4 regions of the Nissabacter sp. SGAir0207 genome follow, and region 3 is predicted to be linked to each of the others. Evidence: predicted binding sites of a transcription regulator. Region 3 holds the regulator's gene; each other region holds the start of a gene.
The links. Region 3 encodes PurR, which represses purine synthesis genes. Its sites were predicted from a motif close to CANGCAAACGTTTGCNTG; they were not measured.
Positions count from the first base shown of each region.

Region 1: a site for PurR is predicted at 3,824-3,841, ahead of C1N62_RS17325 (NCS2 family protein). Genes of this name have one in related genera too.
Region 2: a site for PurR is predicted at 1,952-1,969, ahead of pyrD (quinone-dependent dihydroorotate dehydrogenase). Genes of this name have one in related genera too.
Region 4: a site for PurR is predicted at 4,403-4,420, ahead of purL (phosphoribosylformylglycinamidine synthase). Genes of this name have one in related genera too.

Region 1 covers NZ_CP028035.1:3,847,339-3,855,207, forward strand. The annotation lists gene trmH (tRNA (guanosine(18)-2'-O)-methyltransferase TrmH) at 1-359, shown strand, start outside; gene recG (ATP-dependent DNA helicase RecG) at 360-2,441, shown strand; gene gltS (sodium/glutamate symporter) at 2,450-3,655, opposite strand; gene C1N62_RS17325 (NCS2 family protein) at 3,894-5,279, shown strand; gene C1N62_RS17330 (AsmA family protein) at 5,421-7,172, shown strand; gene fabY (fatty acid biosynthesis protein FabY) at 7,227-7,869, opposite strand, start outside.
Region 2 covers NZ_CP028035.1:2,429,703-2,437,571, forward strand. The annotation lists gene C1N62_RS10765 (YcbX family protein) at 1-38, shown strand, start outside; gene C1N62_RS10770 (cell division protein ZapC) at 84-632, opposite strand; gene pyrD (quinone-dependent dihydroorotate dehydrogenase) at 860-1,870, opposite strand; gene ssuE (NADPH-dependent FMN reductase) at 2,153-2,728, shown strand; gene C1N62_RS10785 (sulfonate ABC transporter substrate-binding protein) at 2,821-3,708, shown strand; gene ssuD (FMNH2-dependent alkanesulfonate monooxygenase) at 3,767-4,918, shown strand; gene ssuC (aliphatic sulfonate ABC transporter permease SsuC) at 4,929-5,726, shown strand; gene ssuB (aliphatic sulfonates ABC transporter ATP-binding protein) at 5,723-6,505, shown strand; gene pepN (aminopeptidase N) at 6,560-7,869, opposite strand, start outside.
Region 3 covers NZ_CP028035.1:2,158,281-2,166,149, forward strand. The annotation lists gene gloA (lactoylglutathione lyase) at 49-456, shown strand; gene rnt (ribonuclease T) at 549-1,232, shown strand; gene C1N62_RS09380 (Grx4 family monothiol glutaredoxin) at 1,297-1,638, opposite strand; gene C1N62_RS09385 (C40 family peptidase) at 2,056-2,841, shown strand; gene C1N62_RS09390 (YnhF family membrane protein) at 2,900-2,989, opposite strand; gene purR (HTH-type transcriptional repressor PurR) at 3,317-4,342, shown strand; gene punR (DNA-binding transcriptional activator PunR) at 4,373-5,281, opposite strand; gene punC (purine nucleoside transporter PunC) at 5,426-6,628, shown strand; gene cfa (cyclopropane fatty acyl phospholipid synthase) at 6,964-7,869, shown strand, end outside.
Region 4 covers NZ_CP028035.1:862,382-870,250, forward strand. The annotation lists gene C1N62_RS03820 (PTS transporter subunit EIIC) at 1-185, shown strand, start outside; gene yfhb (phosphatidylglycerophosphatase C) at 189-827, shown strand; gene yiaY (L-threonine dehydrogenase) at 875-2,026, opposite strand; gene tadA (tRNA adenosine(34) deaminase TadA) at 2,303-2,776, shown strand; gene mltF (membrane-bound lytic murein transglycosylase MltF) at 2,781-4,238, opposite strand; gene purL (phosphoribosylformylglycinamidine synthase) at 4,514-7,869, shown strand, end outside.

The DNA.
Region 1 (7,869 bases), 1.7 Mb from region 3:
GGCCCACCTGCATCCTGCTCGGGCAGGAGAAAACCGGCATCACCGCTGAGGCGCTGGCGCTGGCCGATCAGGACATCATTATCCCGATGGCTGGCATGGTGCAGTCGTTGAACGTCTCGGTTGCCTCGGCGCTGATCCTGTATGAAGCCCAGCGTCAACGGCAAAACGCCGGCATGTACCATCGCGATGCCTGTATGCTCGATGATGAGGAGCAGCAACGGCTGCTGTTTGAGGGCGGCTACCCGGTGCTGGCGAATGTCGCGAAGCGCAAGGGGCTGCCGCGCCCACATATTGATGATCAAGGCCAGATTGTGGCGGAGCCTACCTGGTGGGCCGCCATGCAAGCCATGGAGCGCTAAATGAAAGGACGCCTGCTGGATGCCATTCCGTTAACGTCACTGTCCGGGGTTGGGGCCAGCCAGGCGGGCAAGCTGGCAAAGCTTGGTCTGGAGACCATTCAGGATCTGCTGCTGCACTTGCCGCTGCGTTACGAAGACCGCACCCACCTCTACCCAATCAATGACCTTCTGCCGGGCATTTTCGCCACGGTAGAGGGTGAAGTATTGCGCACGGATGTCAGTTTTGGCCGTCGGCGCATGATGACCTGCCAAATCAGCGACGGCACCGGCGTCCTTACCCTGCGTTTCTTCAACTTCAATGCCGCGATGAAAAACAGCCTGGCCACCGGCCGCCGCGTCACCGCCTATGGTGAGATTAAGCGTGGGCATCATGGCGCGGAGATCATCCACCCGGAGTATCGCCTACAGGGCGACCACAGCGAGGTGGTGGTGGAAGAGTCCCTGACGCCGGTCTATCCGGCGACCGAGGGGGTTCGACAGGCCACGCTGCGCAAGCTGACCGATCAGGCGCTCGATTTGCTGGATACCGTGCCCATTGAGGAGTTGCTGCCGGAGGAGTTGCGGCGCGGCATGATCTCGCTGCCGCAGGCGCTGCATCTCTTGCACCGCCCACCGCCGGATGTGCGGCTGGAAGATCTGGAGAAGGGGCGCCACCCGGCGCAGCGTCGCCTGATCATGGAGGAGTTGCTGGCGCACAACCTCAGTATGCTGGATGTGCGCGCGGGCACCCAGAGCTATCAGGCGCTGCCGATTCCCCATGACACGGAACTCACCAGCCGTTTCCTCGCCTCCCTGCCCTTCCAGCCGACCGGCGCACAGCGGCGGGTAGTGGCGGAGATTGAGCAGGATCTGGCGAAAGGCTTCCCGATGATGCGGCTGGTGCAGGGCGACGTTGGCTCTGGCAAGACGCTGGTGGCGGCGCTGGCGGCGTTGCAAGTGATCGCCCAAGGCAAGCAGGTGGGGCTGATGGCACCGACCGAACTGCTGGCGGAGCAGCACGCCAATAACTTCCGCCAATGGTTTGAGCCGCTCGGCATCCAGGTTGGTTGGCTGGCCGGTAAACAGAAGGGCAAGGCGCGTCAGGCGCAGCAGGAGGCGATTGCCAGCGGCCAGGTCTCCATGGTGGTCGGCACCCACGCCATCTTCCAGGAGCAGGTGCAGTTCAACGGGCTGGCGCTGGTGATTATCGATGAGCAGCACCGTTTTGGCGTCCACCAGCGGCTGGCACTGTGGGAGAAGGGGCTGGTGCAGGGCTATCACGCGCACCAGTTGATCATGACCGCTACCCCCATTCCGCGCACGCTGGCGATGACCGCCTACGCCGATCTCGACACCTCCGTGATTGATGAGCTGCCGCCGGGCCGTACCCCGGTGACCACCGTCGCGATTCCCGATAGCCGCCGTGAGGACATCATTCAGCGGGTAAAAAATGCCTGCGAGCAGGAGGGGCGGCAGGCCTATTGGGTCTGCACCCTGATTGAGGAGTCCGACATGCTGGAGGCACAGGCGGCGGAAGCGACCTGGCAGGGGCTGAAGGAGGCGCTGCCCGGCCTGAACATCGGGCTGGTGCATGGCCGCATGAAACCGCAGGAGAAGCAGGCGGTAATGCAGTCATTCAAGCAGGGGGAGATCCAGTTGCTGGTGGCGACCACGGTGATTGAGGTTGGCGTGGATGTACCGAACGCCAGCCTGATGATCATTGAGAACCCGGAGCGGTTGGGGCTGGCGCAGCTTCATCAGTTGCGTGGCCGCGTCGGCCGCGGCGCGGTGGCTTCCCACTGCGTGCTGCTCTACAAAACGCCGCTGAGCAAAACGGCGCAGCGGCGGCTTCAGGTGCTGCGTGACAGCAATGACGGCTTTGTGATTGCCCAGCAGGATCTGGAAATCCGTGGGCCGGGCGAGTTGCTCGGCACCCGCCAGACCGGCAGCGCCGAGTTCCGCGTTGCCGATCTGCTACGCGATCAGGCGATGATTCCGGAAGTGCAGCGGGTGGCGCGCCATATCCACCAGCGCTACCCGGAACATGCCAGGGCGCTGATTGAGCGCTGGCTGCCGGAGCGCACCCGCTACACCAATGCCTGACGTGCCCGCTACAGGGCGAACGCTGGCAGCAGCAGGAACAGCTTAATCACCAGCGCGTTGACGATATCCATAAAGAACGCCCCGACCATCGGCACAATTAAAAAGGCGAGATGTGAGGGGCCGAAACGCCCGGTGATCGCCTGCATATTGGCGATGGCCGTGGGGGTCGCCCCCAGCCCAAAACCGCAATGGCCCGCCGCCAGTACCGCCGCATCATAATTCGCCCCCATCACCCGGTAGGTCACAAACACCGCATACAGCGCCATCGCCAGCGTCTGCGCCGCGAGGATCACCAGCATCGGCAATGCCAGCGCTGACAGCTCCCAGAGTTTTAGCCCCATCAAGGCCATCGCCAAAAACAGTGACAAACTGACGTTGCCGACGACCGACACCGCGCGGTCAAAGACCCGGTAGAGGCCCGAGGCAGAGAGGATGTTGCTGAGCACTACGCCGACAAACAGCACGCAGACAAATGTCGGCAGCTCGAAGGCGGTACCATGCAATTTCCCAGACAGGAAACTGCCCACCGAGAGGCAGATGGCGATCATGGCGATGGTTTCAATCAGCACCAGCGGCGTAATCAGTCGGCCGGTCAGCGGTTTCTCGAAGGCGCTGGGCGTCTCCAGATCCTCCGGGCGCCCCTCCGGCGTCATTGAGTGCCTGACCAGATAGCGTGCCACCGGCCCACCAACCAGCCCCCCCAATACCAAACCAAAGGTGGCACAGGCCATCGCCACCTCAGTGGCGTTGCTAAACCCATAGCGCTCACTGAACATCTTGCCCCACGCCGCGCCGGTGCCGTGGCCGCCTGACAGGGTAATGGAGCCGGAGAGCAGGCCGGTCAGCGGGTTCAGCCCCATCATGCTGGCCAGCCCAAGGCCAATCACGTTTTGCAGCACCAGCAGCCCCACCACCACAAACAGGAAGGTGACCAGCGAGCGACCGCCCTGACGCAGGCTGCCGATATCCGCATTCAGGCCGATGGTGGCGAAGAAGGCCAGCATCAGCGGCTCTTTCATGGTGCTATCGAAGCGGATCTCCCAGCCGGAAAGCTGCTTCACCAGCAGCAGGCCCAACGCCACCAGCAGGCCACCGGCCACTGGCTCCGGGATGGTGTAGCGGTTAAAGAGGGGAATGCGCTGGACGCACTTGCGCCCCAGCAGTAGCACCAGTGTTGCGGCGACCAGCGTGCCGAAGTTATCGAGTTCAATCATCAAAACACCCCAAAAAAGATAAAAATATATAAAAGATCAATTGGTTATTTTTATGCCAATCCCTTATGCGGGGCGGGCGATCCGAATTAAAAACCCAAAACCTTACCAAAGGCAAGGTTAAGCGTAACGGCGCGGCACGTCTGGGCGTGAAAGAATTTATCGACTGCATTCGCAAACGTTTGCTTTTGGGCTGGCAGGCTCATTAAAATGCCCCCTTTGCCGCCCCGGGAACCCTGATATGAGCGTACACACCGCCGAGCGGGAGTCTGGCACTGCCGCCACTCCCCACAATAGTGAATTGATCTACCGCCTGGAGGATCGCCCGCCGCTGCCGCAAACCCTGTTTGCCGCCTGCCAGCATCTGCTGGCGATGTTCGTGGCGGTGATCACCCCGGCACTGCTGATTTGTCAGGCGCTCGGCCTGCCCGCGCAGGACACCCAGCACATCATTAGCATGTCGCTGTTCGCCTCCGGCTTGGCTTCCATCCTGCAAATCAAGACCTGGGGGCCGGTGGGGTCTGGGCTGCTCTCCATTCAGGGCACCAGCTTTAACTTCGTCAGCCCGCTGATCATGGGCGGCATGGCGCTGAAAAACGGCGGCGCGGATGTGCCGACCATGATGGCGGCGCTGTTCGGCACGCTGATGGTCGCCTCTTGTACTGAGATTGTGCTGTCGCGCTTCCTGCATCTGGCGCGCCGCATCATTACCCCGCTGGTCTCCGGCATTGTGGTGATGATCATTGGCCTCTCCCTGATTCAGGTGGGACTGACCTCCATCGGCGGCGGCTACGGCGCGATGGCCGATCACACCTTCGGCGCGCCGAAAAACCTGCTGCTGGCCGCCTCGGTGCTGGTGGTAATCATTGTGCTGAACCGCCAGCGCAACCCCTACCTGCGCGTCGCCTCGCTGGTGATCGCCATGGCGGTCGGCTACCTGCTGGCCTGGGCGCTGGATATGCTGCCCGTCACCGCTGGGGCCACTTCGCAGAGCTGGATCATGCTGCCGACGCCGCTCTACTACGGGCTGGGCTTTGACTGGAACCTGCTGCTGCCGCTGATGCTGATCTTTATGGTGACCTCGCTGGAGACCATCGGCGACATTACCGCCACCTCTGACGTCTCGGAGCAGCCGGTCGCTGGCCCGCTCTACATGAAGCGCATCAAGGGCGGCGTGCTGGCGAATGGCCTCAACTCGTTGCTCTCGGCGGTGTTCAACACCTTCCCCAACTCCTGCTTCGGCCAGAACAACGGCGTGATCCAGTTGACCGGCGTGGCCAGCCGCTACGTCGGTTTTGTGGTGGCGCTGATGCTGGTGGTGCTCGGCCTGTTCCCCGGCGTCAGTGCACTGGTGCAGCACATTCCTGAGCCGGTATTAGGCGGCGCGACCATCGTGATGTTCGGCACCATCGCCGCCTCCGGGGTGCGCATTGTGTCGCGCGAGCCGCTGAACCGCCGCGCGATCATGATTATCGCCCTGTCGCTGGCCGTAGGATTGGGCGTCTCCCAGCAGCCGCTGATCCTGCAATTCGCCCCGGACTGGGTGAAGAACCTGCTCTCTTCCGGCATCGCCGCCGGTGGCATCACCGCCATCGTGCTGAACCTGGTCTTCCCACAAGAGAAGTAACGCCTTTCCCCCTGTCCTGCCGCGGCCAGTGTGATCACACACTGGCCGTTTTTTATGGAATGTGTTGGCCCTATCTATTGTGATAGCGGGCTGATTGCGGCATAAACAGGGTTACTTTGCGGGTAAGGGGTAGTGAGAGCGATGAAATTTCTCGGGAAAGTGCTGGCAACCGTGCTGTTGCTGTGTGTGCTGATCGTGGTGATAGGGTATCTGGTGTTACAGACCCCGTGGGCAGCTGGCTGGGTCAGCCGCTGGATCAGCGCCAACAGTGATTACCGGCTGGCGATTGGCAAGATTGACCATGAGTGGTCTTCTCCCATGGCGCTGACCCTGCATGATGTGCGGCTGACACCGGCGAACCAGCCCGCGCTGCTGGACGCTGGCGAAGTGAGCCTGGCGTTTAATTGGCACCAGCTCTCCCAGCCCGGCCACTTTGAGCGCCTGACGCTGCGCAACGGTAGCCTGAACCTCGGCAGTGGGCAACGCGCACTGCCGGTGGAGGCGGATCTGTTGCAGCTGAGCAATATGCGGCTGAACGCCAACGTCGATCGCCTCGCCATTGCTGCCCAACAGGTCAACGCGGGCGTCGCCCCGTGGCGGCCCACTGCCGCGCAGCCGCTGGGCAACGATGCCGAGTTCCAGTTGAGCGCCGGGGCATTGACGCTGAATGACATGCCCGCCTCGCAGGTGCTGATTCAGGGGCGTATCCAGCAAAACCGGCTGCTGCTGAATACCGTCGGCGCGGATTTCGCCCGCGGCCAACTGACCGCCAATGCCAGCCGTGACGCCGAGGGCAACTGGAACATCAACGCCCTGCGCCTGAGCAATATCCGCCTGCAATCGCCGCACACCCTCGCCACCTTCTGGCAGGATTTTCAGGCGCTGCCGAAAATGACCCTGAAGCGACTGGATGTGATTGACGCGCGCGTGCAGGGGCCGGACTGGGCCTTCAACGACCTTGACCTGACGTTGCAGGAGATCACCTTCGATCACGGCAACTGGCAGAGCGACGATGGTTCGCTCGCCTTCAATGCCAGCGACCTGATCAACGGCGACCTGCACTTCACTGACCCGATTGTCGATCTGGCTTTCGATAGTCAGGGCATCACCCTCAAGCAGCTCAGCACCCGCTGGCAGAACGGCCTGCTGCGCACCAGCGGCCACTGGGCGCGCGCCGACCAGCGCCTGCAACTGGATGAGCTGGTGGTGGCGGCGCTGGAGTACACCCTGCCCGCCAACTGGCGCGAACGCTGGATGCAGCCACTGCCGTCGTGGCTCTCTGGTGTCGGCGTCAGCAAGCTGACCGCCAACCGCAACCTGATCATTGATGTGACGCCGGACTTCCCGTTCCAAATTACCGCCGTGGATGGCATCGGCACGGATCTGGTGCTGGCGCGTGACCACCAGTGGGGCATCTGGGGCGGCAAGCTGACCCTGAACGCCAGTGACGCCACTTTCAATAAGATCGACGTGCGTCGCCCATCGCTGACCCTGACGGCGGATGACAACCAGATTGCCGTCACGGAGTTGAGTGCCTTTACCCAAGATGGGTTGCTGGAGTCAACGGCGACCGTCGGCCAACAGCCGCAGCGTCCCTTCAACCTCACCCTGACCGGGCGCGGCGTGCCGTTGCCGCTGGTACAGAACTGGGGATGGCCGGTGCAGCCGCTCAACGGCAGCGGTGCCCTGAGCGTGCAGTTGCAGGGGCAACTGGCAGCCGGGACGCCGTTGAAAAGCGGCCTGACGGGCCGCCTGACCGCCACCAACGCCGAAGGCCAGCAGGTGACGCAGGATATGGCCAATGGCGAGGTGATTGCCGCGCCGGTCGCGCCTGAGCCAGCCACGCCCGCCCCGACGGAGAGCGCGCCTCCTGCGTCCTCCCCGCAGCCCTAAAACGCGCAAAAAAAACGGGTGGCCTTGGCCACCCGTTTTCATTCCAACGCCGTGCTACTCGGCACGCAGCTCGGAGCCGCCCTTCTCCAGCGGTTCGTAGGGCATCGCCGGCAGCACAATGTAGGTGCCATCAAACACCGCGCCCTTCTCCTCATCGCCATACAGCGCCACCTCCAACTGCACCCGCGCCTTGCGGCCGCGCGCCAGCCGGTCGAGATCGCCGCTGATGGAACTGAGATCGGCCACCGCCCGCGGACGGCCGGTCACGGGTTTGCTGTAGCGGATGTGGGCATCCGCCAGAATGATGGTGCCGCCGAGGTGGCGCTCGCGCAGCAGCAGCCAGATCAGCCCCCAGCCGGTCAGGGTCGCCAGCGAGAAGAGACTGCCAGCGAACAGCGTGTGGTGTGGGTTCTGGTTGCCGGTCTCCGGCATGGTAGTGACGAAGCGCTGGCCGGTGTATTGGCTGATGCGCACGCCCATCTTTTCACTCAGCGGGATATGCTCATACCACGCCTGCTGGAGTTGGCCGCACCAGTCAGGACGGTGCAGGATGTCATCCAGCGTCACGACCGGCTTAATCATCAGGAAGTGGCGCACCGGCGTGGTCTGCGGGGCAAAAATCTCCCCTTGGTTGACGAAGCCCAGTTTGGCGAAGAACTCCACGGCGTCCTCGCGGGCGCTGCACACCACCCGTTTA
Region 2 (7,869 bases), 270 kb from region 3:
GCAGCTGCATACCGCTTGGGGATGTGGCACTCAGCTAACGGACGCCGTCAGGCAGGCGGCGCGCACCGGGCGCGCCCTGCCCGCTACACCGCCTGATCGTACAGGGCGGCGAGATCAACCTCTTCCGCGACCGGGATCAGCCGGTCATGCATGATCTTGATGGCATCGCCAAACTGCATGGTGCGCCCGGAGAGCGTCAGCTGGCCCTGGGCCAGTAGGCAGAGGCTGGCATTGTCGCCCGCTTCCACCACCAGCAGTTGCGCCTGCTGGCTGCTCTCGGTCACCTCGACCGCCACCACATCACCGCTTTTCGGTTGCATGGCGCGCGCCTGCTGCGCAAAGTGCCAACTTTTCGGCATCAGCGGCTTCAGGAAGCGGCAGGCCACCAACGCATTCAATACCAGTTCCGCCCGCAGCTCGGATTTAAGCTTAATTCGGCGGCACTGCTCCTCATAATCAAAATAGAGCGCGGCATCATCGACAGAAAATGCGCACTCCCCGAACGCGTCCGGCGTCAGCATTTTGGCAGGAAACCGTGAGCGAAATATCATCCCATTCGCCAGATCCAACATCAGCCGATCGTGATCGGCATCAAAATACCACCGCCAATTATCGTCAGGTTTGATTCTCATGGGTTACCCTTTCACGCCTGTTAATGAAAAAAGAGAAAAAAGACCGCCTGAAAATGTGTGCAGGGTGACGGCATGCTAATAAATGATGCCGGTGAGTGGAGCGGGACTTATTATTTACGCTGATAACGGCCTCTCATCCCGTGCCTAATACCCCCGGCAGTGGACAAAATATAGACGAGCCGGAGAGAGAAATAAACCCCCCGGCCCGGCAAGTTGCCTAAAAAATATCAAATTGAGTGAATAATATCTTTAATCAGGCGTGGCCCGTGGTAAATAAAGCCGGAATAAATTTGGATGAGCGAGGCCCCGGCCTGCATTTTCTCGCGCGCGGCGGTCAGGGAGTCGATGCCGCCCACGCCAATAATCGGTAAGCGGCCCTGCAGTTCCTGGTTGAGGCGGCGGATAATTTCTGTGCTGCGCAGCTGCACTGGCCGGCCGCTCAACCCACCCGCCTGCTCGCAATAGGGCAGGCCGTGCACCAGTTTGCGGTCGAGGGTGGTATTGGTGGCAATCACGCCGTCAATATTATGGCGCACCAGACTGTCGGCAATTTGTACCAGCTCCTCTTCCGAGAGATCCGGCGCAATTTTCACCGCCACCGGCACATATTTTTGGTGGCGCTGCTGCAATTCAGCCTGCTTATTCTTGATGGCGGCCAGCAATTCATCCAGCGCGTCGCCATACTGTAAGGTGCGCAAACCGGGGGTATTGGGTGAGGAGATATTCACCGCGATATAGCCGGCATAGGGGTAGACCTTCTCCATGCAGATCAGGTAATCATCCTTGCCCTGCTCCACCGGCGTGTCTTTATTTTTGCCGATATTAATCCCCAGAATGCCGCCGAAATGGGCCTTCTTCACGTTCTCGACCAAATTATCGACACCGCGGTTATTGAAGCCCATGCGGTTAATCAGCCCCTGCGCCTCGACAATGCGGAACAGGCGCGGCTTCTCATTGCCATCCTGCGGGCGCGGCGTCACGGTGCCCACCTCGACAAAGCCGAAGCCCATCGCACCGAAGGCGTCAATGCACTCGCCATCCTTGTCCAGCCCGGCCGCCAGGCCCAACGGATTGCGGAATGAGAGGCCCATGCAGCTGACTGGCTTGGCTGGCAGTGACTGGCGGATAAGGAATTCAAACGGCGAGCCGGAGAGGCGGCGAAGCTGGCGGAAGGTTAATTCGTGCGCGTGTTCGGGGTCGAGCTGGAAAAGCGCTTTTCTGACGAGCGGGTAATACATGAAATCTCCTGAGTTCCCGGTGGCAAACCGGGGGCGTATTATCCGGCATCGCCGGGCAAAAGGGAACTGATTCCCGCCCTCTACGCAATCGTTTACCAGCCCGTCACAGGCTGCTTACCTTTTTCCTCCTCTTCCCTCTCTATTCATTACCCACGTTTATCCGTTTTCTGGCAAAGGAATGCCGGAATTAAGATTTCATCAAAAGCGGACGGGCTGTTAGCTTTGTTATCACTTAGTTAGGAAAAACCGAATTATTATTCATTTTGGTTATAAGGAGTGATTATGCACGTTATATCCCTGGCTGGCAGCCCGCGCCTGCCGTCGCGCTCCTCGGTGCTGCTGCATCTTGGCGAGCAGTGGCTGCAACAACGTGACGTTAAGGTCACCAGCTATAGCCTGCATGATTTTGCCGCAGAGGATCTGCTGTTCGCCAATTTCGCCAGCCCACAGGTCAAGGCGCTGGCGGCGGATCTGGCCGGGGCCGACGGCTTGCTGATGGCCACGCCGGTCTACAAGGCCGCCTATTCCGGTGCGCTGAAAACGCTGCTCGACCTGCTGCCAGAGCGTGCACTGGAGCATAAGGTGGTGCTGCCGCTGGCCACCGGCGGCTCCATCGCCCACATGCTGGCGGTGGACTACGCGCTGAAACCGGTGCTGGCCGCGCTGAAAGCCCAAGAGGTGCTACACGGCGTCTTTGCCGATGACAGCCAGGTGGATATGAAGGCGCAGCCGCAGCCACAACTGGCGCCAGCGCTGGCCGAACGTCTGGAGGAAGCACTCGCCAACTTCCACCTGGCGCTGAGCCGCCGGGCGTCAGTCTCTACATTTGATTCCCATTTACTGCGGCATATCGCCTGATAACGGCCCGGAGGACAAGGATGAGTGCAAGCCTATTACGACACTGGAAACGCGCCACGGCGCTGTTCGCCCTGCTGGGCAGCCTGAGCCTAATGGCACAGGCGGCGGATGACCCGGCGCAGTTCCGCATTGGCTACCAGAAAGGCTCGGTCAGTCTGGTGCTGGCCAAGAGCCACCAGATGCTGGAGACGCGCTACCCGCAGACCCACATCACTTGGGTGGAGTTCCCGGCCGGGCCACAGATGCTGGAGGCGCTGAACGTCGGCAGCATTGACATGGGCAGCACCGGCGACCTGCCACCGCTGTTCGCGCAAGCCGCCGGGGCGGATCTGCTCTACGTCGGCCAGGAGCCGCCGAAGCCGAAGGCCGAGGTGATTCTGGTGCCGGAGAACAGCCCGATTAAACAAGTGGCGGATCTCAAGGGGCGCAAGGTGGCCTTCCAGCGCGGCTCCAGCTCGCACAATCTGGTGCTGCGGGCGTTGCAGGAGGCCGGCCTCTCCCTCAATGACATTACGCCGGTCTACCTGACCCCGGCGGACGCACGGGCGGCCTTTGCGCAGCACAACGTGGACGCCTGGGCTATCTGGGATCCCTACTACTCGGCGGCGCAGTTGCAGGGTGGCGTGCGGGTGCTGAAAGATGGCAGCACCCTTAACCAGACCGGCTCCTTCTATTTGGCGAGCCGCCAGTATGCCGAGGCGCACCCGGCCTTTATTAAAGAGGTGCTGGCGCAGCTTACTGCCGCCGATGCCCTGACGCGCAGTGACCGCACCCAGAGCATCACCCTGCTGGCGCAGGCGATGGGCCTGCCGGAGCCGGTGATTGCCACCTATCTGAGCCACCGCCCAGAAACCATTATTGAGCCGGTGGATGACCGCACGGTGCAGGCGCAGCAGAACACCGCCAACCTGTTCTTTGAGAACCACCTGTTGCCGAAACGGCTCGACATTGCCAGCCGTGTCTGGCGCGCGCCGCAGTAACCCTGATCTTTTCTCGCGATTCAGCCCGGCCGGATGCCGGGCACTAAAGGAGCACACCATGAGCCTGAACGTATTCTGGTTTTTACCGACCCACGGCGACGGCCGCTACCTCGGCACCAATGACGGCGCCCGTACCGTAGACCACGCCTACCTGCAACAGATTGCCCAGGCGGTGGACCGCATGGGCTTTGGCGGGGTGCTGATCCCGACCGGCCGCTCCTGCGAGGATTCCTGGCTGGTGGCGGCGTCGATGATTCCAGTGACGCAACGGCTGAAGTTTTTGGTGGCGCTGCGCCCCGGTATCATCTCCCCGACGCTGGCGGCTCGGCAGGCCGCGACGCTGGATCGCCTCTCCAACGGCCGCGCGCTGTTCAATCTGGTGACCGGCGGCGACCCGGATGAGCTGGCGGGTGAAGGGCTGTTCCTCGACCATGAGGCGCGCTATGAGGCGTCGGCGGAGTTCACCCACGTCTGGCGGCGGGTGCTGGAGGGCGAAACCGTGACCTTCAACGGCAAGCACATCCAGGTGCGTGACGCCAAACTGATGCTGCCGCCGGTGCAGCAACCGCGCCCGCCGCTCTACTTTGGCGGCTCCTCGGAGGCGGCGCAGGATCTGGCGGCTGAACAGGTGGAGCTATACCTCACTTGGGGCGAGCCACCGGCGCAGGTCAAGGAGAAGATTGAGCAGGTGCGCGCCAAGGCCGCCGCCAAGGGACGTAAGGTGCGCTTCGGTATCCGGCTGCATGTGATTGTGCGCGATACCACGGAAGAGGCGTGGCAGGCCGCTGACCGGCTGATCGCCAACCTCGATGAGGAGACTATCGCCCGCGCGCAGCAATCCTTCGCCCGCTTTGACTCGGTGGGCCAGCAACGGATGGCCGCGCTGCACGGCGGCAAAAAAGATAACCTCGAGATCAGCCCCAACCTGTGGGCCGGTGTCGGGCTGGTACGTGGCGGGGCGGGCACCGCGCTGGTGGGCGACGGGCCGACCGTGGCGGCGCGGATGCAGGAGTATGCCGATCTCGGTATTGATACCTTCGTGCTCTCCGGCTACCCGCACCTTGAAGAGGCCTACCGGGTCGGCGAACTGCTGTTCCCGCATCTCGATCTGGCCGCGCCGGACGGTGGCGAGACCAACCTGCGGGTGCTGCGCCCGCAGTCAGAGGTGATCGCCAATGATTTCTACACCGTTAAAGCCTCCCAGAGCTAAGGAGCGAACGATGCGAAATTTTGCCAAACGCGGGGCCTACCGCCTCGCCCCCTGGGCGGTGCCGGTGCTGTTGGTGCTGCTCTGGCAACTGGCGGTGGAGACCGGCTGGCTGTCAAACCGCATCCTGCCGGCCCCGAGCGCCGTGGTGACCGCCTTCTGGTCGCTGAGCGCCAGCGGCGAACTGTGGCACCACCTGGCGATCAGCAGCTGGCGCGCGGCCATCGGCTTTGCCATTGGCGGCAGCATCGGTTTGCTGCTCGGTTTTATCACCGGCCTCTCCCACTGGGGCGAGCGGCTGCTCGACAGCTCGTTGCAGATGCTGCGCAATATCCCGCATCTGGCGCTGATCCCGCTGGTGATTTTGTGGTTCGGCATTGATGAGTCCGCCAAGATCTTTCTGGTGGCGCTCGGGACGCTGTTCCCGATCTATTTAAACACCTACCACGGCATCCGCAACATTGACCGTGGCCTGCTGGAGATGGCCCGCAGCTACGGCCTCTCCGGGCTGCCACTGTTTATGCAGGTGGTGTTGCCGGGCGCCCTGCCCTCCATCATGGTGGGGGTGCGCTTCGCGCTGGGCTTCATGTGGCTGACGCTGATTGTGGCGGAGACCATCTCGGCCAACGCCGGCATCGGCTACCTGGCGATGAACGCCCGTGAATTTTTGCAGACTGACATTGTGGTGGTGGCGATTGTACTGTACGCCATCCTCGGCAAGCTGGCCGACCTCAGCGCGCAACTGCTGGAGCGTGTCTGGCTGCGCTGGCACCCCGCCTACCAACTGACGTCCCAAGGAGGCAACGCATGAGCACGCCTATCCGCATCCCGCAGGGGACCCCGCTGACGCTGAACCGCATCAGCAAACAGTATGGCGCGCGCGCCGTGCTGCGTGACATTGATCTGCGCATCGCCCCCGGCCAGTTCGTGGCGGTGGTTGGCCGCAGCGGCTGCGGCAAGAGTACCCTGCTGCGCCTGCTGGCCGGGCTGGAGCAGGCCAGCGACGGCGAACTGCTGAGCGGCAACGCGCCGCTGGCCAACGCCCGCGAGGAAACCCGGCTGATGTTCCAGGAGGCGCGTTTGCTGCCGTGGAAGCGGGTGATCGACAACGTCGGGCTGGGGCTGAAGGGTGACTGGCGACCGGCCGCGCAGGCGGCGCTGGCGTCCGTTGGGCTGGCCGAGCGCGCCAATGAGTGGCCTTCCGCCCTCTCCGGCGGGCAGAAACAGCGGGTGGCGCTGGCGCGGGCATTGATCCACCGCCCCCGCCTGCTGCTGCTGGATGAGCCGCTGGGCGCGCTGGATGCACTGACGCGCATTGAGATGCAGGGATTGATTGAGTCACTGTGGCTGGCGCATGGCTTTACCGTGCTGCTGGTGACCCATGATGTCAGCGAGGCGGTGGCGCTGGCAGACCGGGTGCTGCTGATTGAGGAGGGCCAGATTGGCCTGGATCTGGCGGTGGATGTGCCGCGCCCGCGCCGCCACGGCAATGCGCGGCTGGCTGAGCTGGAGAGCCAGGTGCTGGATCGCATCCTGACCCCGGTGCCGGTGCCGCTACAGGCCGTGCCGCCCGCACGCGGCTACGCCTGACCCACAGCCAATAAAAAAGGGCGCGATTATCGCGCCCTTTTTCATGGCTTACGATCAGGCCAGCAGTGCCTTGCTGATCTTCTCATAGAGATCGCCCGAGAGGTTTGGCAGTGCCTTCAGCTCCTCCAGCGCCGTGCGCATCAGCGCCTGATGCGCATCATCGTAGCGTTGCAGCCGGATCAGCGGATCCACCAGCCGTGACGCCACCTGCGGGTTGCGGGTGTTGAGGTCGGTGAGGATCTCGGTCAGGAAGCGGTAACCGCTGCCATCCGCCGCGTGGAACGCCGCAGGGTTGCCGGATGCAAAGGCGCCAATCAGCGAGCGTACCCGGTTCGGGTTGCTGAGGCTAAAGGCGCGGTGCTGCAACAGGCTGCGCACCCGCGTCAGCACATCCGCCGCCGGGCTGGTGGCTTGCAGGATGAACCACTTGTCCATCACCAGCCCATCCTGGTGCCAGCGCTCATCAAAGGCTGCCAGCAGCGCGTCGCGGCAAGGCAGCTCCGCGTAGACCGCCGCCGACAGTGCCGCCAGCGCGTCGGTCATGTTGTTCGCTTCGTGGTACTGCTTCGCCACCAGCTTATCGGCCAGCGTGCGGTCGCCGAACGCCAGATAGCTCAGGCAGAGATTGCTCAGGCTGCGCTTGCCGATGTCGGCATGATCCACCCGGTACTCCGGCGTGCGGTTGGCGTAGTAGACCGCCAGCCACTCATCCACCATTTCGGTCGCCAGACAGCCAACGAACGCCTGATGCACCGCGTGGATCGCCTCCGGGTCAATGGTGGTGAACAGCTCCGCCATCTCATTCTCGCTCGGCAGTGACAGGATCTGGGCCGCCAGCGCTGGCTCCAGCGAGGCATCCAGCAGGATGCCACGGAAGGCGTCCGCCACATGCAGCGGCAGGGAGAGCGGCTGTTTCTGCTGGTGGCGCGCCACGTTCAGCTTGATATAGATCGCCAGCAGGCTCTGGGCGGCATCCCAACGCGAGAAGGGATCGGTGGCGTGCTGCATCAGGAAGGTCAGCTGCTGGTCGCTGTAGGGGTAGTCCAGCTTCACCGGCGCGGAGAACTGGCGCAGCAGCGACGGCACCGGCGGCAGGGTGATATTGTCAAACACAAAGGTCTGCTCGGCCTCGGTGACGTTCAGCACCGACGACACCGGGCTGCCCTCGCGCACCAGCGGGATCACGCTGCCATCCATATGGTAAAGCTCGATGTCCAGCGGGATGTGCAGCGGCAGCTTCTCCTGACGGTCGGCGGTCGGCGGCGTCATCTGGCTGACATGCAGGCTGTACTGTTGCAGCTCGGCATTGTACTCGTCGCGCACCGTCAGCACCGGCGTGCCGGACTGGCTGTACCAGCGGCGGA
Region 3 (7,869 bases):
CATGCGGCGAACACCTCGCCGCGTGCCAACCTGTTATCAGAGGACTTTATGCGCTTACTCCATACCATGCTTCGCGTCGGTGACCTGCAACGCTCCATCGACTTCTACACCAAGGTATTAGGCATGCGTCTGCTGCGTTCCAGTGAAAATACCGAATACAAATACTCCCTGGCGTTCGTCGGCTATACCGAAGAGAGCGAAGGCGCAGTGATTGAACTGACCTACAACTGGGGCGTCGAGAGCTACGACATGGGGACGGCCTACGGCCACATCGCGCTGGGCGTGGATGATGTCGCAGCAACCTGTGACCAGATCCGCAATGCTGGCGGCAATGTGACCCGTGAAGCTGGCCCGGTCAAGGGCGGCACCACCGTGATCGCCTTTGTGGAAGACCCGGATGGCTACAAGATTGAGCTGATTGAAAACAGCCACGCTGGCAAAGGCCTCGGCAACTGATAGCTTCCCTGATCCTACGGGCGCGGCACGCCGTCGCCCGTCTTCTCCTGCGTATTGCCCTTCCCCTGCATCGGCCGCGAAAATTTGCCATAATGCGCGCTGAATTCGAACCTGATAAGAAACTGATGGCTGATAAAAGTGATCCCAACGCCCTGAGTGGCCGCTTCCGCGGGTTCTATCCCGTGGTGATTGATGTTGAAACCGCTGGCTTTAACGCCCGTACCGATGCCCTGCTGGAGATCGCCGCCGTGACGTTGCGCATGGACGACGACGGCTGGCTGACGCGTGATGAGGCGCTGCACTTCCATGTCGCCCCGTTTGAGGGGGCGGTGCTGCAACCGGAGGCGCTGGCCTTCAACGGCATCGATCCGCACAACCCGCTGCGTGGCGCGGTGAGTGAGTATGAGGCGCTGCACGCCATCTTCAAGATGGTGCGCAAGGGCATGAAGGAGCAGAACTGCAACCGGGCGATTATTGTGGCGCACAATGCCAACTTTGATCACAGCTTCCTGATGGCGGCCGCCGAGCGCGCCAGCCTCAAGCGCAACCCTTTCCACCCCTTCGCCACCTTTGATACCGCGGCGCTGAGCGGGCTGGTGCTCGGGCAGACGGTGCTGGCGAAAGCCTGCATCACCGCCGGCATCCCCTTTGACAGCGCCCAGGCGCACTCCGCGCTGTATGACACTGAGCAGACGGCACTGCTGTTCTGTGAGCTGGTCAACCGCTGGAAACGGCTGGGTGGCTGGCCGCTGGCAACGCCAGAAGCCGACGAGTAAAACAAAACGGGCGACCCTAGGGTCGCCCGTTTTCATTGCCACTGAGGTTGCCCCCGCGCCCGGATTACTGTTGCTCTTCCTGGGAACGGTGCTTCTCGGCGGTCTCTTTAATCAGCTGTTGCAGTTCGCCGCGCTGGTACATCTCTAGCACGATGTCACAACCGCCAACCAGTTCGCCATCCACCCACAGCTGCGGGAAGGTCGGCCAGTTGGCGTACTTCGGCAGCTCGGCACGGATGTCCGGGTTCTGCAGAATGTCCACATAGGCAAAACGCTCACCGCACGCGGACAGCGCCTGTACCGCCTGAGCGGAGAAGCCGCAGCTTGGCAGCTTCGGAGAGCCTTTCATGTACAGCAGGATCGGGTTTTCCGCGATCTGGGCCTGGATCTTTTCAATTGTCGTCATTGTCTTGCTTCCTCAAGCCATTGGCTGGCTATTACGCGTCACATCAAATCAGCAGTGGCCTATTGTAACGAGGGCGGCAACGGGATGAAAACACCATTTTTTGCAGGGTTTTCTTACACGCCCTAAATTCGTCGGCCTGACTGCTAACAATAATTAAACATATGTTAACAGTAACAGATCTGAACGATGAGGTTTATCGGAAAAACGCGTTGCCTCACTGTGCCGCCAGGCCGCTAACCGCTTGAGTTGCGGATAAAAGCAGCATATCCCCCCCCTGGTTTTCACTAATGAAAAAAGCTATTAACTTTTTCTGACAATATGAATTAGAATCAGGGGGTTTCATGCTTTTTTGTGCGGCAGGTTTCAGTAATACTGGGCCTCCATGGATGTTTGTCGGACACTTTTGGTAGCGTTGCCATGCGTTTACTCGTTACGCTTTTCGTTTTGCTTTTTACTCAGCTCTGTATGAATCTGGCGCATGCGTCGCCCCATGCGCGCACGTCGGCCGACCCCCGCAAGGGCCATGCCAGTGAGGCCAGGACGGATGACCGTAAAAAGCGCAAGCCGGTGAAAACCAGCGTAAAGAAAAAAGCCACCAGCCGCGATAAGGCTCAGGTGGTCAAGGTCACGACCAAAAGCGGTAAAACGCGCAAAACCGCCTCCACCCACCTGGTCAAGGTGACGCCGCCGAAAAAGGGCTACAAAAAAGGCTATGGCCGCCAGCGCCTGCCCGGCCACGAGGCCAAGGCCGTGGAGAGCGGCCCGCTGGCACTCAGCCCGGCGCATAAAAAGCGCTACCAGAAAGCCAAGCAAACGGCGATGACCAAGCTGATGAAGCAGGTAGGCAAGCCCTACCGCTGGGGCGGCACCTCCCCCACCACCGGTTTCGATTGCAGCGGACTGGTCTATTACGCCTATAAAGATGTGATGAAGATCCGCCTGCCACGCACCGCCAACGAGATGTACCACCTGCGTGATGCCGCACCGGTCAAACGTGGCGAGCTGGAGAGCGGCGATCTGGTCTTCTTCCGCATCGCCAACCGTGGCGCGGCCGACCATGTTGGCGTCTATCTCGGCGATGGCAAATTTATCCAGTCGCCGCGCACCGGCGAGGACATCCGCATCAGCTATCTGGACAATGACTACTGGCAAGACCATTACGTCGGCGCCCGCCGCGTGATGACCCCCAAGACCGTACGCTGACCACCGCGAAACAAAAAAGACGCCCAAGGGCGTCTTTTTTGTTTCTGGTGCAGGCGGGTTAGCCCAAAACAGCGGTAAAGCTAAAGGCAATGATCACGGTGAGCGCTGCCACGGTGGTGCATAGCGACAGTTTCAAATTGGTATCCATGTGTTCTCCTGAATAACGCACACAAAACCACAATGTTTGTATGAGTTCCCATATTCTCACATTATGGCAGGCAATGCCTATCGCGTTGTGATGCGCAACGGGATAATTTTCTGCTTCCCCTTTGCGCAAGAATAGGGGAAAATTCGCGGTTTACACACTGCGTACCCGGCCACGGCTGCAATGCCCCACCGCTCCCCAGCGAAGATGACCGTCCTCTCCCCCTAGAATTCACTGCATCTCTTACGGTGGGCAGAAGAATAAACGCAGGCAAACGATTAACATTATAGTTACGTGCTGTAACACGTACTTTCAGGAGTCACTTTTCCCATGGCCACGATTAAAGATGTCGCCAAACGTGCTGGCGTGTCCACCACCACCGTGTCACACGTTATCAACAAAACACGTTTCGTCGCTGAAGAGACGAAGGCGGCGGTCTGGGCCGCCATCAAGGAGTTGCACTACTCCCCAAGCGCCGTGGCGCGCAGCCTGAAAGTCAACCACACCAAATCCATCGGGTTGCTGGCGACCTCCAGTGAGGCCCCCTACTTCGCTGAGGTGATTGAGTCCGTGGAGAACAGTTGCTACAGCAAGGGCTATACCCTGATCCTCTGCAACTCCCACAATAACCTCGACAAGCAGCAGGCTTACCTGGCGATGCTGGCGCAAAAGCGCGTCGACGGCCTGCTGGTGATGTGCTCTGAGTACCCGGATCAGCTGATCGGTATGCTCGAGGAGTACCGCAACATCCCGATGGTGGTGATGGACTGGGGTTCAGCACGCAGCGACTTTACCGACTCCATCATTGATAACGCCTTTGAGGGCGGCTACATCGCAGGCCGTTACCTGATCGAGCGCGGCCACCGCGACATCGGCATCATCCCCGGCCAGCTGTCACGCAACACCGGCGGCGGCCGCCATCAGGGTTTCCTGAAGGCGATGGAGGAGGCGAATATTACTGTGCGCCCGGAGTGGGTGGTACAGGGTGATTTTGAGCCGGAGTCCGGCTACAAGGCGATGCAGCAGATTTTGGTGCAGAAGCAGCGCCCAACGGCGGTGTTCTGCGGCGGCGACATCATGGCGATGGGCGCCATCTGCGCCGCCGACGAGATGGGCCTGCGCGTGCCGCAAGACATCTCGGTGATTGGCTATGACAACGTGCGTAACGCGCGCTACTTTACCCCGGCGCTGACCACCATCCACCAGCCGAAAGAGCGCCTTGGCGAGAGCGCTTTTGCCATGCTGTTGGATCGCATCACCAGCAAGCGTGAAGACCCGCAGACCATTGAAGTGCGCCCGAAACTGGTGGAGCGTCGCTCCGTGGCCGATGGCCCCTACCGCGACTACCGCCGTTAATCGGCCAGCCGGGGCCATGCGCCCCGTTTTTTACTCCCCACGCAACCACTCCCGGTTCAAGGTTTCGCTGTCCCCCAGATAATCCAGCAGCCAGCTGAGCGCCGGCGAGGCGCGCGCCTGATCCCAGGTCAGGCAACAGGCGCTGTCCGGGAAGGGTTGCGCCAGCGTCAGCAGCACCAACTCTCCACGATCGATCAGCGGTTGCGCCATGTGCGCCGGAATCATCCCCACGCACAGGCCAGCCAGCAGGCAATCCAGCGCGCTGGTCCAGTCTGGTGCCACCAGCCGCCGTTGGTTATCCAGCGTCCAGGTATCGCGCTTCGGCAGGGTGCGGGAGGTGTCCTCCAGACAGAGGGCTGGCCACGGGCGTAACTGCTCATCCGCCAACGGGCCGGGCAGTTGTGCCAGCGGATGGGTACGGCTCACCACACAGCGCCACGGCAGAAAGCCCATGTCGCGGAAGCGGTAGCTGCCGCCCACCGGCACGGCGCGGGTGGCCCCAATCGCTGCATCCACCCGTCCATCCGCCAGCGCATCCCAGACGCCGTTAAACACCTCCGGCGAGATCAGCAGCTCCATATCGGGAAACTCGCGGTAGAAATCGAGCACTAGCTGCCGGGTGCGATCCGCACGCACCACCCGATCCACCGCCAGATTGAGCTGCCCACGCCAGCCATTGGCCGCCTGTTGGCACTGGCGACGCGCGGCCTGCATTTTTTTGATAACACCGCGCGCCTCCTCAATAAAAACCTGCCCGGCTTCGGTAATTGCTACATCACGGTGGCGGCGCTCAAACAGTTCCACCGCCAGCCACTGTTCCAGCTGGCGCACGGTGTAACTGACTGCCGAGGGCACCCGGTGCAGCTCCTGCGCTGCCGCGCTAAAGCTGCCGGTACGCGCCACGGCGTCCACCACCTCCAGCGAATATTCTGACCACATGGCGCGGCCCCCCTGTTTCTGCTTGCAAAATTTTTCACAGCATGGCGCAAATTTTAACGTTTCACAATGCCCCGGCTGCTCCAGTAGAGTGCACACCGCTATGCGTTTTTCTTATCACCTGCTAACAAACCATAGGGATTTGCTATGACCCACTCCCCTCTTTTCATGCTCTATCTGGCCGGACTGAGCGTGCTTGGCTTTTTGGCCACTGACATGTACCTGCCGGCCTTCGCCCAGATGCAGGCGGATCTTTCGCTGACGCCCAATGCCATCAGCGCCAGCCTGAGCCTGTTTTTGGCCGGTTTCGCCTGCGCCCAGCTGATCTGGGGGCCGCTCTCTGACCGCATCGGCCGCAAGCCCGTGCTGGTGCTGGGGCTGTTGATGTTTGCCGTCGGCTGCGCCGGGATGCTGTGGGTGCAGGATGCGCGCCAGCTCTGGCTGATGCGCTTTGTGCAGGCGGTGGGGGTCTGTTCGGCGGCCGTAAGCTGGCAGGCGCTGGTGGTGGAACGCTGCACGGGCGAGCAGGCGAAACGGGTGTTTGCCACCATTATGCCGCTGGTGGCGCTGTCACCGGCGCTGGCCCCGCTGCTGGGTGCCTGGCTGCTGAACCACTTTGGCTGGCGCGCCATCTTCCTGGCGCTGCTCGCCATCACCCTGCTGCTGCTGGTGCCAACGCTGCGGCTCCAGCCTGCCAACCGGCCGGGCACTGATCACCCGGCCCCCAAGGTAGGGATGCTGGCGCTGCTCGGCTCCCGCGTCTTTAGCGGCAACGTGCTGATGTATGCCGCCTGCTCGGCAGGCTTCTTCGCCTGGCTGACCGGCTCGCCCTTCATCTTGCACGCCATGGGCTATGGCGCGGATGCCATCGGCCTGAGCTACGTGCCACAGACCTTTGCCTTCCTGATTGGTGGGTTTGGCTGCCGCTACGTGGTTAGCCGCCGTGATGGCAAGGTGCTGGTGCCGTGGCTGCTGGCTGGCTATGGCCTGAGCATCATCGCGCTGTTCCTGCTGGCCTGGCTCGCCACGCCGGGGCTGGCGCTGCTGCTGGTGCCATTTTGTGTGATGGCTTTGGCAAATGGCGCACTCTATCCCATAATTGTGGCTAACGCGCTGCTGCCCTTCCCACAAAGCACCGGCAAGGCCGCGGCCCTGCAGAACGCCCTGCAACTGGGACTCTGCTTCGTCGCCAGTCTGGTGGTGTCGGCCTTTATCAGCCAGCCGCTGATGGCAACCGTCAGTGTGATGCTGAGCACCGTGGGCCTGGCGTTGGCGGGCTACCTGCTCCAGCGTAATGCGCCGGCGCAGGCGGCCATCCGTCAGGAGCGGCATACTAACCAAACGGCATAATTGCCTTATTGAATAATCGCTTGATTATTCTTTGCGCCAGAAGGGATTGACTATTGAGTATCGTTTCTGGCGCGCCTATACTCTTTTTCAGTCGATAAAAACAACGGCTTTACAAAACTTTTATCAAGTCTTGGTGCGCGAGGAGTGCGCGCATTTTGTCAGGGATGATGCCCCGCTGCCCTGCCCCTGGGCCACCGGGATTCGTCCCACTTTCCTCTGTACATAGTCGAATATCAGATACGGCGGGTCACCCCGCGGGTTCTCGTATACGCCTGCAAATTGTCTATGCTTTTCCTTGCAGGTCATAAGTCAGAAGAAAAGGTGATGGAGAAGCTATGAGTTCATCGTGTATAGAAGATTTGAGCATTCAGGATAACCAGTGGTATCGCATTGCCCATGAGATGCTCAGCCAGGCGGATATCGAAATCAATGGCTCCCGGCCCTTCGATATCACCATCAATAACCCCGATTTTTTTAAGCGCGTATTGCAGGAAGGCTCACTGGGCCTTGGCGAAAGCTACATGGATGGCTGGTGGGAGTGCGAGCGGCTCGACATCTTCTTCCAGCGCGTGGTGGCCGCCGGTCTGGAGCACAAGCTGCCCCACCACCTGAAAGATACCCTGCGCATCGCTGCCGCCCGCCTGACCAACCTGCAATCCAAAAAGCGTGCCTGGATCGTCGGCAAGGAGCACTACGACCTTGGCAACGATCTCTTTACCCTGATGCTTGACCCCTACATGCAGTACTCCTGTGGCTACTGGAAAGAGGCGGAAACGCTTGAGCAGGCACAGGAGCACAAATTGCGCATGATCTGTGAGAAGCTGCAACTGAAGCCCGGCATGTCGCTGCTGGATATCGGCTGTGGCTGGGGTGGGCTGTCCGCCTTCGCCGCCCGTCACTACGGCGTCTCCGTGACCGGTGTCACCATCTCCGCCGAGCAGCAGAAGCTGGCCCAACAGCGCTGTGAGGGGCTGGACGTCACTATCCTGTTGCAGGACTACCGCGATCTGGACCAGCAGTTCGATCGCATCGTCTCCGTCGGGATGTTTGAGCACGTCGGGCCGAAAAATTACCAGACCTACTTTGACGTGGTGGCGCGCAACCTGCGGCCAGATGGCCTGTTCTTGCTGCACACCATTGGCTCGAATAAAACGGACATGCATGTCGATCCCTGGATCGACAAATATATCTTCCCCAACGGCTGCCTGCCGTCGGTCAAGCATATTGCCCAAGCCAGCGAG
Region 4 (7,869 bases), 1.3 Mb from region 3:
TAGGCGGCGCCTTGATAAGTGTCTGGAAAGTGGCTACGGTCATTACTTTTGGTATTTCCGGTTTACCGCTGGCGCTGACCATGGTGCCGGGCAAGGTAGTGCTCTACCTGGCTGGCTATCTGGCCGCTGTAGTGGCAGGGTTTATATTTACCTGGATATTGGGTTTCCACGATCCTGAGGAGTAGAGATTGAGTGAGGCACAGGCCCGACGGGTAGTGTTTTTTGACCTGGATGGCACACTGCACCAGCAGGACATGTTCGGCAGCTTTTTGCGCTTCATGCTCTGGCGGATGCCGCAAAACCTGATTCTGGTGGTGCCGCTGTTGCCGGTCATCGGGCTGGGGCTGCTGGTGGGGGGCCGCGCGGCGCGCTGGCCGATGAGCCTGCTGCTATGGGCCATCACGTTTGGCCATAGCGAGGCGCGGCTCAAGGATCTGGAGCTGCGTTTCGTCACCTGGTTCCGTAGCGTGGTAACCGCCTTCCCGGTGGTGCAGATGCGCCTGAATGAGTACCTCGACAAGCATAACGCCGAGGTGTGGCTGATTACCGGCTCGCCGCAGCGGCTGGTGGAGCAGGTCTACCACGGCTCCGATTTCCTGCACCGGGTGAAGCTGGTTGGCAGCCGCATGGCGCGGCGTAACGGCGGCTGGGTGTTGCCGCTGCGCTGCCTCGGCATCCAGAAGGTGGTGCAGCTGGAGCAGCGCCTTGGCACACCGCTGAAACTCTACAGCGGCTACAGCGACAGCAAGCAGGATAACCCGCTGCTGTTCTTCTGTGAGCACCGTTTTCGGGTGAGCAAAGAGGGCGAGTTGCAACAGCTGGAGTGAAACAGGGCAGGGTGAAAAAAAGGGCGGATTTCCGCCCTTTTTGCTGGCTACATGGCAGCGGCGAAGATCGCCATAATCTCTGCGTGGCTGGCCTGTACCGGGTTGGTGAAGCCGCAGGCATCTTTCAGCGCGTTGGTCGCCAGCGTCGGGAAGTCCTCCTCGCGCACCTGCAACGCACGCAGCCCCTCCGGGATGCCGACCGCCTTCGCCAGCGCGCGGATCGCCGCGATGCACGCCTCTGCCCCTTGTGTGTCATCCATCCCCTCGACCGCTATCCCCATGGCCGCTGCCACCTCTTTCAGCCGTCCGGCCGCTGCCTGGGCGTTGAATGCCTGCACATGGGGCAGCAGCACCGCGTTGCAGACGCCGTGCGGCAGGTTGTAGAAGCCGCCAAGCTGGTGCGCCATCGCATGGACATAGCCGAGCGAGGCATTGTTGAAGGCCATCCCGGCGAGGAACTGGGCATAGGCCATCGCCTCACGCGCCTGCGGGTTCGCGCCATCCTCCACCGCGGTACGCAGGTTGTCGGCGATCATGGTGATGGCCTTCAGCGCGCAGGCGTCGGTGATCGGGTCAGCGGCGGTGGAGACATAGGCTTCCACCGCGTGGGTCAGGGCATCCATGCCGGTGGCGGCGGTCAGCCCCTTCGGCATCCCGGCCATCAGCTGCGGATCGTTGACCGACAGCAGCGGCGTCACGTTCTTATCGACAATCGCCATTTTGATGTGGCGCGCCTCATCGGTGATGATGCAGAAACGCGTCATCTCCGAGGCGGTGCCAGCGGTGGTGTTGATGGCAATCAGCGGCAATTGCGGTTTGGCGGAGCGGTCAACGCCCTCGTAATCCTTGATCTCGCCGCCGTTGGCCGCCACCAGCGCAATGCCCTTGGCGCAGTCATGCGGGGAGCCGCCGCCCAGCGACACCACGCAGTCGCACGCCCTGGCGCGCAGGATCGCCAGCCCATCCGCCACGTTCTGGCAGGTGGGATTGGGGTGGGTGCCGTCAAATACGCTGCTCTCGATGCCTCCCGCCGCCAGCAGCGCCTGCACCTGCGCAACCACGCCCAGCTGGCTGAGCACGCTGTCGGTGACAATCAGCGCGTGGCGGAAGTGGTGATCCTGCATCACGCTGACCGCCTGCGTCAGGCAGCCCGCGCCAATGACATTGATGGAGGGAATATAAAAGGTGGAAATGGCCATGGTAACTCTCCTGTCCGGGTAGGGTAGGCCCTCACCATAGTCCTGTTATTGATGCGGCAAATTGATTTCCCGCAAAGAGACGGCACTTTCCAGTGCAGCATGAAAAAATTAACTCCCTGATTTGTTAGGTGATTCACTTAGCGTTTTGCCGCGTGGCGGCCGGCGGCGGCGGGTTGGGCGGCGAGAGGCTAGAATGGGGGGAGCAGCCGTGTATAATGCGCGCGGCAAATAGATGATGAGGTCAATGTGACGCAGGAAAATAACCACGAATTCTGGATGCGGCACGCATTGACGCTGGCGCAACGCGCGCAGGATGAGGGCGAGGTGCCGGTCGGCGCGGTGCTGGTGCTGGACAACCAGCCGATTGGCGAAGGGTGGAACCGGCCGATTGGCCGCCACGACCCAACCGCCCACGCCGAGATCATGGCGCTGCGGCAGGGCGGCCAGGTGCTGCAAAACTACCGGCTGCTGAACGCCACCCTCTACGTGACCCTGGAGCCGTGCGTGATGTGCGCCGGGGCGATGGTGCACAGCCGCATTGGGCGGCTGGTGTATGGCGCGGAGGATCTGAAGACCGGCGCGGTCGGCTCGCTGCTCGACGTGCTGCGTCACCCCGGCATGAACCACCAGATTGAGGTGGAGTCGGGCGTGCTGGCGGAGGCGTGCTCCACCCAGCTGAGCGACTTCTTCCGCCTGCGCCGCGCCCAGCAGAAGGCGCTGAAACAGGCGGCGCGCGCCGCCGGCCAGTAAGGCGCTACAGCCCGGCCGCCTCGGCGGAGACCGCCGGGTAACCGCGCGCATACTGCGCATCGAGGGCCGCCTGCTGGGCGGCCTTCTTCTCCCGCTCCTCCAGATAGCCCACCAGACTCGCCTGATAGCGGCGGATATTCTCCACGTAGTTATACGCCTCCTGCCCGCGCGCATAGCCGTAGGTGGTCTGGCTGTAGTAACGGCGCTGGCTGAGCATCGGCAGCCGCTGCTTCACGTCCACCCAGCTGTCCGGGTTGCCCTGCTGCGCTTTGGTCAGCTTGCGCGCGTCCAGCATGTGGCCGTAGCCCATGTTATAGGCCGCCAGCGCAAACCAGATGCGCTCATCCACCGGCACGCTCTGCGGCACCTTCTCCATCAGCCGCTCCAGATAGAGCGTACCGCCCTGGATGCTCTGCTCCGAGTCCAGCCGGTCATCGATGCCGAGGCCAGCGGCGGTGGCGCGCGTCAGCATCATCAGACCGCGCACGCCGGTGGGGGAGGTGGCGGTCGGGTCCCAATGCGACTCCTGATAGGAGATGGCCGCCAGCAATTTCCAGTCAAACTGGCGCGCATACTTCTCAAACAGCGGTTGCAGCGCTGGCAGGATATTGTCGATCGCCGCCAGGAAGGTGCGGGTGTCCACGTAGTCAAAGCTGCCGACGTGGCCCAGATACTTCTCCTCCAGCCGCGCCAGGGTGCCGTCCTCCATCATCTGGCTGAAGAAGTCGAGCAGCGCCGCGTGCAGGCTGTCATTGCCGCTGCGCGGGAAGAACCAGGTGACCGGCTCCTCATCAGTGATGTCAAAGGCCACCGCCAGCTGCGGATGGATGCGCTGCAACAGCCCGATGGTCACGGAGTCGCCGATGCTGTACTCCAGCTTGCCGTCCGCCACCTGCTCCAGCAGCTCGCGCGTCGAGAGATCGCCCACCGACTCCCAGCTCAGGTCGGGGTGCTTGCCCGCTTTCAGTTGCTTCAGGGTGCTGACGTAGGCCGAGCCAGAGGCGACCGCCAGCCGGCCCTTCAGGGCGTCGAGGTTTTTGGGCCGGGCGTTGCCCTGCCGATAGACCAGCTGTTGCGACACGGAGTAGTAGGCGGGGCTGGCGCGGAAACGGGCCAGCCGGTCAGTGTTGTAGATCAGCCCGGCGGCGGCCAGATCGGCGCGCTGGTCATCCAAATCATCAAACAGGTCATCAATGCTGCGCTGCGGCCGCACCACCAGCTTGACCCCCAGATACTCGGCAAAGTGTTGGGCCAGCTCATAATCCAGCCCGCCCGCGCCCTCCTGGCTGGTGTAGTAGGTCAGCGGGGAGTTAAGGGTGCTGATGCGCAGCTCGCCGCGTGACAGGATACGCTCAAGCTGGTCGCCCTGGTTGCTGTGCCAGGGAATGGCGGGCCAAAGGGCCAGCGCCAGGAGCAGCGTTACCGCCCCGACAAAAAGGTAATTTAATTGTATGCGCTTCAAATAGTTATCTCACTGCGGCGCGATGTCATTGCGTGTATTAGGTCATGCTAACGCATGTGTAAAATCCCAGTGCCGACGCATTTTGCTCAACAAAAAGCCAACACGCAACTTTATTGGCACCGGTTGCCAAAAGGCGGCAAAAGCGGACTAATCGTAATTATCCCTGCGCAAACGGTTTCGTCTGGCAGTGGGATTCTCTATAATGGCCCGCGTTTTCCCCCTGTTGCGCCCAATGAAGCCCTGCCTGCGGCTTCGAAGACGAGAGAACTGAAATGATGGAAATACTGCGTGGTTCGCCCGCTTTGTCGGCTTTTCGTATTAACAAACTGCTGTCCCGTTGCCAGGAAGCCCGCCTGCCGGTCGACGCTGTCTACGCCGAATATGTACACTTTGCCGACGTCAGTGCGCCACTGAGCGCCGACGAACAGACCAAATTGCAGCGTTTGCTGAAATATGGCCCCTCTCTCGCCGAACACGCCCCGCAAGGCCGCCTGCTGCTGGTGACGCCACGCCCCGGCACCATCTCCCCGTGGTCTTCCAAGGCAACGGACATCGCCCATAACTGTGGCCTGACGCAGGTCACGCGCCTCGAGCGCGGCCTGGCCTTCTATATTGAGGCGCCGACCCTGACGGACGCGCAGTGGCAGGCATTGGCCGCCCTGCTGCATGACCGCATGATGGAGTGCGTCTTTAGCGAGCTGGAGCAGGCACAGCAGCTCTTTGCGCACCACCAGCCGGCCCCGGTCGGGCATGTGGATGTGCTGGGCGAAGGGCGCGGCGCGCTGGAGCAGGCGAACGTCAAGCTGGGCCTGGCACTGGCGCAGGATGAGATTGACTACCTGCAACAGGCCTTCACCACGCTGGGGCGCAACCCGACCGACATCGAGCTGTATATGTTCGCGCAGGCGAACTCCGAGCACTGCCGCCACAAGATCTTCAACGCCGATTGGGTGATCGATGGCGAGGCGCAGCCGAAGTCGCTGTTCAAAATGATCAAGAACACCTTTGAGAAGACCCCCGACCACGTGCTCTCCGCTTACAAGGACAACGCCGCGGTAATGGAAGGCTCGACGGTGGGCCGCTTCTTCGCCGACGCGAAAGAGGGGCGCTATGACTACCATCAGGAAGAGGCGCATATCCTGATGAAGGTAGAGACCCACAACCACCCGACCGCCATCTCCCCGTGGCCGGGCGCGGCCACCGGCTCCGGCGGCGAGATCCGCGATGAGGGCGCAACCGGGCGTGGCGCGAAACCGAAAGCAGGGCTGGTGGGTTTCTCCGTCTCCAACCTGCGCATCCCTGGCTTTGAGCAGCCGTGGGAAGAGGATTTCGGCAAGCCAGAGCGCATTGTCACCGCGCTCGACATCATGACCGAAGGCCCGCTGGGCGGCGCGGCCTTCAACAACGAATTTGGCCGGCCAGCGCTGCTGGGCTACTTCCGTACCTATGAGGAAGAGGTCAGCAGCCACAATGGCGTGGAGCTGCGTGGCTACCACAAGCCGATCATGCTGGCGGGCGGCATTGGCAACATCCGTGCCGACCATGTGCAGAAGGGTGAGATCACCGTAGGCGCCAAGCTGATTGTGCTGGGCGGGCCAGCGATGAACATCGGCCTCGGCGGCGGCGCGGCCTCCTCGATGGCCTCAGGCCAGTCGGACGCCGACCTCGATTTCGCCTCCGTGCAGCGTGACAACCCAGAGATGGAGCGCCGTTGCCAGGAGGTGATTGACCGCTGCTGGCAGCTGGGCGAAGAGAACCCGATCCTGTTTATCCATGACGTCGGCGCGGGCGGCCTCTCCAACGCCATGCCGGAGCTGGTGAGCGACGGCGGCCGCGGCGGCCGGTTCGAGCTGCGCGACATCCTGAATGATGAGCCGGGCATGAGCCCGCTGGAAGTGTGGTGCAACGAATCCCAGGAGCGTTACGTGCTGGCGGTGGCACCGGCGCAACTGGCGCAGTTCGATGAGATCTGCCGCCGTGAGCGCGCGCCGTATGCGGTGATTGGCGAGGCGACCGAAGAGCGCCACCTGACGCTGAACGATAGCCACTTCGACAACCAGCCGATCGACATGCCGCTGGATGTGCTGCTGGGCAAGACGCCGAAAATGCTGCGTGACGTGACGCGCCAACAGGCGGCTGGCCATGCGCTGCAACGCGAGGGCATCACCCTGGCAGACGCCGTTAACCGTGTGCTGCACCTGCCGGCAGTGGCGGAGAAGACCTTCCTGATCACCATCGGCGACCGTACCGTGACCGGCATGGTGGCACGCGACCAGATGGTCGGCCCGTGGCAGATCCCGGTGGCGGACTGTGCGGTCACCACCGCCAGCCTCGACAGCTACCACGGCGAGGCGATGTCGCTGGGCGAGCGCGCCCCGGTGGCGCTGCTCAACTTTGCCGCCTCCGCCCGTCTGGCGGTCGGCGAGGCGCTGACCAACCTGGCGGCGACCGACATTGGCAGCCTGAAGCGGGTGAAACTCTCCGCCAACTGGATGTCAGCGGCGGGCCACCCCGGCGAGGACGCGGGCCTGTATGACGCGGTACGCGCGGTGGGCGAGGAGCTTTGCCCGGCGCTCGGCCTGACCATTCCGGTCGGCAAGGACTCCATGTCAATGAAGACCCGCTGGCAGGAGGGCAACGAGACGCGTGAGATGACCTCGCCGCTCTCGCTGGTGATCACCGCCTTCGCCCGCGTGGAGGATGTGCGCCGTACCGTGACCCCACAACTGCGCACCGACAAGGGCGACAATGCGCTGCTGCTGATCGATCTGGGCAACGGCCGCAACGCGCTGGGTGCCACCGCGCTGGCGCAGGTCTATCGCCAGTTGGGCGACACCACCGCCGATGTGCATGACGCCGAACAGCTGGCGGGCTTCTTCAACGCCATGCAGGCGCTGGTGGCAGAGGGCAAGCTGCTGGCCTACCACGACCGCGGCGACGGCGGCCTGCTGGTGACGCTGGCAGAGATGGCGTTTGCTGGCCACTGCGGTCTTGACGTGGACATCCATGCGCTGGGCAATGACGCGCTGGCGGCACTGTTCAACGAGGAGCTGGGTGCGGTCATCCAGGTGAAAGAGGAGCAGCGTGCGGAAGTTGAGGCGCTGCTGGCGAAGCATGGCCTGCAAGCGTGCACCCACTATCTGGGACGCGCCACCGAGGGCGACCGCTTCGTGATCCAGAGCAACGGCCACGCGGTCTACAGCGAGAGCCGCAGCACCCTGCGCACCTGGTGGGCTGAAACCACCTGGCAGATGCAGCGCCTGCGCGACAACCCAGAGTGCGCCGATCAGGAGCACCACGCCAAACAGCAGGCCAGCGATCCGGGCCTGAACGCCAAGCTGACCTTTGCGCCGGACGAAGATGTGGCCGCGCCGTACATCGCCAAACAGGCTCGGCCGAAAGTGGCGGTGCTGCGCGAGCAGGGCGTTAACTCCCACGTGGAGATGGCGGCCGCCTTCCATCGCGCCGGTTTCGATGCGGTGGACGTGCACATGAGCGACCTGATCGAGGGGCGTCGTGATCTGCAAGATTTCCACACGCTGGTGGCGTGCGGCGGCTTCTCCTACGGCGACGTACTGGGCGCGGGCGAAGGCTGGGCGAAATCCGTGCTGTTCAACAGCCGCGTGCGCGA